2 regions of the Polaromonas sp. P1_A2 genome follow, and region 2 is predicted to be linked to the other one. Evidence: riboswitches for the same ligand, from Rfam matches in the RefSeq annotation. Region 2 holds a riboswitch; the other holds the start of a gene.
The links. Region 2 has a riboswitch for glycine ahead of AC1D09_RS23085 (D-amino acid dehydrogenase). Riboswitches for the same ligand answer to the same signal wherever they lie in the genome.
Positions count from the first base shown of each region.

Region 1: it holds a riboswitch for glycine, as region 2 does, so the genes downstream of both, gcvT (glycine cleavage system aminomethyltransferase GcvT) here and AC1D09_RS23085 (D-amino acid dehydrogenase) in region 2, are expected to answer to the same signal.

Region 1 is NZ_JBFTZI010000001.1:1,245,315-1,248,709, reverse strand. It holds gene AC1D09_RS05960 (TRAP transporter small permease) at 1-22, shown strand, start outside; gene AC1D09_RS05955 (TRAP transporter large permease) at 19-1,296, shown strand; gene AC1D09_RS05950 (hypothetical protein) at 1,372-1,935, shown strand; glycine riboswitch at 1,942-2,047, shown strand; glycine riboswitch at 2,067-2,168, shown strand; gene gcvT (glycine cleavage system aminomethyltransferase GcvT) at 2,210-3,370, shown strand.
Region 2 is NZ_JBFTZI010000008.1:130,529-133,923, forward strand. It holds gene AC1D09_RS23065 (CaiB/BaiF CoA transferase family protein) at 1-1, shown strand, start outside; gene AC1D09_RS23070 (alpha/beta fold hydrolase) at 32-766, shown strand; gene AC1D09_RS23075 (thioredoxin domain-containing protein) at 763-1,245, shown strand; gene AC1D09_RS23080 (GrpB family protein) at 1,268-1,801, shown strand; glycine riboswitch at 1,996-2,105, shown strand; gene AC1D09_RS23085 (D-amino acid dehydrogenase) at 2,214-3,395, shown strand, end outside.

The DNA.
Region 1 (3,395 bases), on a different contig from region 2:
CGAACTGGAGACGGCGCAATGACCGCGGTCATGATTTCCACCATGGTGCTGTGCTTTGCGCTCACCGTTTCGGTAGCCGTGTCCATAGGCCTGGCGTCGATCTTCGGCATCCAGGCGTCCAACGCCAACATGCTGATCTCCGTCAAGGAGATGTTTTCTTCCATCAACAAGTTTCCGCTGGCAGCCATCCCCTTCTTCATCCTGGCCGGCAACCTGATGGAAACCGGCGGCATCTCGCGCCGGCTGGTCGAATTTGCCAAAAGCATCGTGGGCGGCATCCAGGGCGGCCTGCCCATGACCTGCGTGCTGACCTGCATGATTTTTGCGGCCGTGTCCGGCTCGTCGGTCGCCACGACCTTTGCCATAGGCGCCATCCTGATACCGGCGCTCATCAAGCATGGCTACCCCACCGCCTACGCCGCGGCCCTGCAGGCCACCAGCGCGGAACTGGGCGTGATCATCCCGCCGTCCATCCCCATGATTCTTTATGGCGTCAGCGCCGAGGTCTCCATCGGCGAGCTCTTTATCGCCGGCTTCGGCCCGGGCTTGCTGATCGGCTTCGCGCTCATGCTGTTCGTGCATCTGTACTGCCGCTGGAAGGGCTGGGGCAAGCACGATGGCGACGGCAGGCTGAGCTTCGGTAAGGCGGCCTGGCAGGCAGGCTGGGCGCTGCTGATGCCCGTGATCATCCTGGGCGGCATTTACGGCGGGATTTTCACGCCGACCGAGGCGTCCGCCGTGGCGGTGTTCTACGCACTGGTCGTAGGCGTCGTGATCTACCGCGAAATCAAGCTGACCGACCTCTACGCCATCCTGCGCAAGTCGGTGCTCTCCAGCGCCGTGATCATGTTCATCATCGCCAACGCCGGGCTGTTCGCCTTTTTGATCACCCGGGCCGGCGTGCCGGATGCCATCGGCCATTGGCTGGAGGCCGTGCTGCAGTCGCCCGCCCTCTTCCTGCTGGGCGTCAACGCGGCGCTGTTCGTCATCGGCATGTTCATCGAGACCAGCGCCGCCATCATCGTGCTGGCGCCCATCCTGGCCCCGGTAGCGGTGCATTTCGGCATAGACCCGGTGCACTTCGGGCTGGTGATGGTGGTCAACCTCGCGCTGGGCATGATCACACCGCCTTTTGGCGTGAACCTGTTCGCGGCCTGCACCGTCGCCAGGATATCGCTGGACCGCATCGTCACCCACCTGGTTCCCTTTGTAGTGGTCATCCTGGCCTGCCTGATGGTGATCACTTACGTACCGCAGCTGTCATTGGGCTTGCGCGACCTGGTCTACGCCAAATAGCTTTTTCGGGCAGGGGTTTCACGCGCTTGTCATCTGGGGGCCCGATGCTCAGGCTTTCATTTGAGGATGAAATCCATGCAGCTCCACAAAACCGACCGCGCCCGCGCCGAGCTCAGGCCCGGCGTGAGAACGCTTGGCCAGCGCGAGCGCACCCTGCTGCTGATGGCTGACGGCAGCAAATCCGCCCAGGATTTCCGACCGCTGTTCGACGGTGACGGCGAAGCCATTGCCCTGCGCCTGCTGCGCGAAGGCTTTCTGGAGGCGCATCCGGGCAAGACCTCCACATCGGCCGCAGCGCCCGCACCCGCGCCGGCACCCACACCCGCGCAGTTGCAGAACTTTCCCAGCCCCGAGACCACCCAGGCCATCCAGGTGTCGGCCGACCAGTTTGAAGGCAAGCGCTCGCTCGCTACGACGCGCATGTTCCTGTTCGACATCTGCGAACGCATGTTCGCCCGGCGAGATCCGGTCATGGCCGAGCGCTTTCGCGAAGCGCTGCGCAATGCCAAGGACCGCGAAAGCATGCTCACGGCCTCACGCGACATGATCGAGGAAATCGAGAAAATCGCGGGCCACGAGCGCGCCGACTCCATCAGCGAGCGCATCGCCATGCTGCTGCCGCAGCACCAGGCGGCCTAAGTTACACTTGCCGGGTCAGGAGAGAGTTTTCCCCGCGAAAACCGCCGAAGGCGCACGTACACCCCCTTTTGGTGCACTGAACGCTCAGGCAAAAGGACTGGCAACCGCCCTGCGGCGCACCACGCGGCAAGGCGTTCCCTACTGGAGAGAGGCCGTCGCCAGGACGGCCCACCGAAGGAGCAAACCCGCATCGCCGGGCGAATCTCTCAGGTAAAGTGGACAGCAGGGGCAACTCATGGATCCAGAACCTGTTTGCCCCTCCCCGGAGAATGCCTTGTCCGATTCGTCCACCTCTTCCGCCGCCCCCGAAAGCCTGCTGAAAACGCCGCTGCACGCGCTGCACCTGGAGCTGGGCGCGCGCATGGTGCCTTTCGCGGGCTACTCCATGCCGGTGCAATACCCCGCGGGCCTGATGGCCGAGCACCACCACACACGCCAGGCCGCCGGCCTCTTTGATGTGTCCCATATGGGCCAGCTGCGCCTGGTGGGCGCCGACGCCGCGGCGGCGCTGGAATCGCTGATCCCGGTCGACGTGATCGACCTGCCCGCCGGCAAGCAGCGCTACGGCCTGCTGCTCAATGACGAGGGCGGCATCATCGACGACCTGATGTTCTTCAACCGCGACTACGCCCATGGCGGCGACCTGTTCGTCATCGTCAACGGCGCCTGCAAGGTCGGCGACATCGCGCACATCCAGGCAAAGATAGGTTCTCGCTGCGAAGTCATCCCCATGCCCGAGATGGCGCTGCTGGCGCTGCAAGGCCCGCAGGCGGTCACCGCGCTGCAGCGCCTTGCGCCCGGCGTCGAAAAGCTGGTGTTCATGACCGGCGGGCGCTTCACGGTGGCCGGCTGCGACTGTTTCCTCACCCGCAGCGGCTACACCGGTGAAGACGGCTTTGAAATTTCCGTCCATGGCTCGCAGGCCGAGGCGCTGGCGCGCGCGCTGCTCGCCCAGCCCGAGGTCAAGCCCATAGGCTTGGGCGCGCGCAACTCGCTGCGCCTGGAGGCGGGCCTGTGCCTCTACGGCAACGACATAGACACCACGACCACGCCGGTGGAAGCCAGCCTCAACTGGGCCATGCAAAAAGTGCGGCGCACGGGCGGTGCGCGCGCGGGCGGTTTCCCCGGCGCGGACAAAATCCTGGCCCAGCTGGCCGACCCCGCCACGCTGGCGCGCAAACGCGTGGGCCTGGTGGCGCTGGAGCGCGTTCCCGTGCGCGACCATACAGAGCTGCAAGCCACCGACGGCACAAGCATCGGCGAAGTCACCAGCGGCCTGCTGGGCCCGACCATCAACCAGCCGGTGGCCATGGGCTATGTGAAACCCGAATTCGCCGCCCTGGGCACACGCGTGAACGCCATCGTGCGCGGCAAGGCCGTGCCCATGGAAGTCGCGGCCATGCCTTTTGTTCCCACCCGCTACTACCGTGGTTAAGCGCGGCTAAAACCTTCTTTCCCCA
Region 2 (3,395 bases):
AGGCGGAAAACCCCAAGCAGGAGGTGATGCAATGAAACACAATTTTGTTCTGGTGCATGGCGCATGGCATGGCGGCTGGTGCTGGCGGCGTGTGGCGCAGGTCTTGCAGCTGGACCACCACAAGGCTTTTGCGGTGACGTTGACGGGCCTGGGCGAGCGGGCCCACCTGCTGTCGCCCGCGATCAACCTCGATACCCACATCAACGACGTGATCAACCTCATCGAGGCCGAGGAGCTGCACGAGGTCACGCTGGCCGTGCATTCTTACGCCGGCATGATAGGCACGGCGGTGGCGGATCGCTTGGGCGAACGGCTCAAGCACCTGGTGTATGTGGATGCGGTGGTCCCGCAGCCGGGCGAAAGCTGGAGCAGCACCCACGATGCGGCCACGCAGCAAAAGCGCATGGTGGCGGCGCAGGCCTCGCCCTGCTTCAGCTTTCCGCCGCCCGACCCCGAGGTGTACGGCCTGGCGGGCGCCGACCACGACTGGGTGCAGCGCCGGCAGACGCCGCACCCGGGCAACACCTACCAGGCGCCGCTGGATTTTGATGTGCAGCGCGTGGCGGCCGTGCCGCGCACTTTTGTGAGCTGCACCGCGCCGGCGCTGGCGACCATCACACCCAGCCGGCTGCGTGCGCGCGACCCGCAATTCTGGGGCGGCGCCTGGCTGCCGAATTCACGGGTGCTGGACCTGGCCACCGGCCATGACCCCATGGTCACCGAGCCCGCGGCGCTGGCGCGCATCCTGCTGGAGTGCGCCGAATGAAGACGGTGGGCCGCCGCGGCTTCACGGCCGCGCTGGCGGGCAGCCTGGCCTGGCCGCTGCAGGCCCAGGCCAAGGACAGCGCCCTGCCCGTGCCGGCTTCGCTGCCCGAGGCGGCCGGGCTGGCCGCCTCGGGCAGCGAGCCGCTGGTGCTGCTGGTCACCCTGCCCGGCTGCCCATATTGCGAGCTGGTGCGGCGCAACTACCTGCTGCCGGCGCGCCAGGAAAACGGCCTTCAGGCCTGGCAGCTCAATGTGACCGACAACCGCACGCCGCTGGCGGGTTTTGACGGCAAGCCCACGACGGCGGCCGCCTGGACCAAGGCCGCCAAGGCGACATTCACGCCCACGGTGCTGTTCCTGGGCCCGCAGGGGCAGGCACTGGCCGAGCCGCTGGTGGGCGCGGCGATTCCGGATTTTTACGGCGCCTACCTGGACGAGCGCCTGGTGCTGGCGCGCCGGGCCGTGGTGGCGCTGCGCTGAAGGCGCTAAAGCGGTGAAGGCCATGACGGACGCCGAGTCGCTGCAGGCCGCCATCCACGAGGAGGTGGCGCTGCGGGCCTACGACCCGCACTGGCCCGCGATGTTTGAGGACGAGCGAACGCGGCTGCTGGCGCTGTTTCCCGGCGACTTCATGGCGATTGAGCACATGGGCAGCACGGCGGTGCCGGGGCTGGCGGCCAAGCCGGTGATAGACATCCTGGGCGGTGTGGCCTCCATGGCGGCGGCCAGGGCGCTGGTGGCGCCGCTGTGCGCGCAGGGTTATACGGCTTCGGCCGAATTCAACGCGACGCTGGTCGACCGCCAGTGGCTGATGCGCTGGGCCGACGGCCACCGCACCCACCACCTGCACCTGGTGGTGCACGGCGGCCCGGTGTGGGCGCAGCGCCTGCAATTTCGGGATGCGCTGCGCGCCGATGCCGCGCTGGCCTGGCACTATGCGGCGCTCAAGGCCGAGCTGGCGGCCAAATACCCGGCCGACCGCGAGGCCTATACCGAGGCCAAGGCGGCCTTTGTGCGGTCGGTATGCGAAGGCTGAAGCCCCCGTCTGCACCCTGGCTACTATTAAGCCGCCAAATCACCCCGCTGGACCTGTACTAATGCCCCCTGGGCCCTTGGCGAACAGGGCTTAGGTGGTAAATTCAAGCCGTTCAAGCAGGAGAGCGCTGCCGCAAGGCAGCCACCGAAGGCGCAAACTTCCATAATCGCTCAGGTCCCGTACTGCCCGGAAACACACAGCCGTCTGGAGAGACGCCGCATGCAAGGTGCGGCGCACCGAAGGAGCAAAGCCCCAAGCGCAAGCCGCGGCTGAATCTCTCAGGTAACAAGGACAGTGGAAGCGGCCGCAAGCACCTGATGGCTTGGCGGTTGCCATGATTCTTTTTTTGATTCAAGCACCCCCAGGCCATGGCGCTTGCGCAACTGCCATTTCTGCTTGAGAAGGAATCACCATGAAAGTCATGGTTTTGGGTGCGGGTGTCACGGGGGTCACGACGGCCTGGTATCTGGCGCAGCGCGGACACGAAGTCACGGTCATCGAACGGCGCGGCGCGGCCGCGATGGAAACCAGTTTTGCCAACGGCGGGCAGATTTCCGTCAGCCATGCGGAGCCCTGGGCCAACCCGGGCGCGCCGCTCAAGGTGCTGCAGTGGCTGGCGCGCGAGGACGCGCCGCTGTTGTTCCGGCTGCGCGCCGATGTGAACCAGTGGCTGTGGGGCCTGGAGTTTCTGCGCAACTGCACGCCGGCGCGCACCGCGCAAAACATCCGCCAGATCGTGAACCTGGGCATGTACAGCCGCGGCGCGCTGCAAAAACTGAGGGCCGAACTGGGCCTGCAGTACGACGCGAAGACCCAGGGCATTTTGCATTTCTACACCAGCCAGGCCGAATATGACGCCGCGCAGGAGCCGGCGCGCATCATGCGTGAGCACGGCTGCGAGCTGGACATGAAAACCGCCGAAGAGTGTGTGGCCATAGAACCCGCGCTGGCGCAGTGCCGCGCCAGCATCGTGGGCGGCAGCATGACGCCCAGCGACGAGTCGGGCGATGCCCAGGCCTTTACCACCGCGCTGGCCGCGCGCTGCGAGCAGGCGGGCGTGAAGTTTCTCTACAACACCACCATCCTCGATGTGCAGGCCAGCGGCGGGCAACTGGACGGCGTGCAGGTCGCCCGAGGCAGCGGCGAAGCTGGCGGGCGTGTGGAGACCCTGAAGGCCGACGCCTATGTGATGTGCCTGGGCGCCTTCAGCGCGCCCTGGGCTAAAAAACTGGGGCAAAGCCTGCGCATCTACCCGGCCAAGGGTTATTCGGTGACGCTGCCGGTGATCAACGAGGCGGCCTCTTACCAGGTGAGCCTGACCGACGACGAGTACAAGCTGGTGTTCTCGCGCCTGGGCAATCGCCTGCGCATCGCGGGCACGGCGGAGCTCAACGGCTACAACACCGAGCTGAACCTGGTGCGCTGCCAGGCCATCGTCCGCCGCGTGAAGCAGCTCTTCCCGGAGATGACAGACGGTGAAGGTGCGCAGTTCTGGACCGGCCTGCGCCCGGCCACGCCCAGCAACGTGCCTTACATCGGCAAAAGCAAAACGTCCAATCTGTTCCTCAACACGGGCCACGGCACGCTGGGCTGG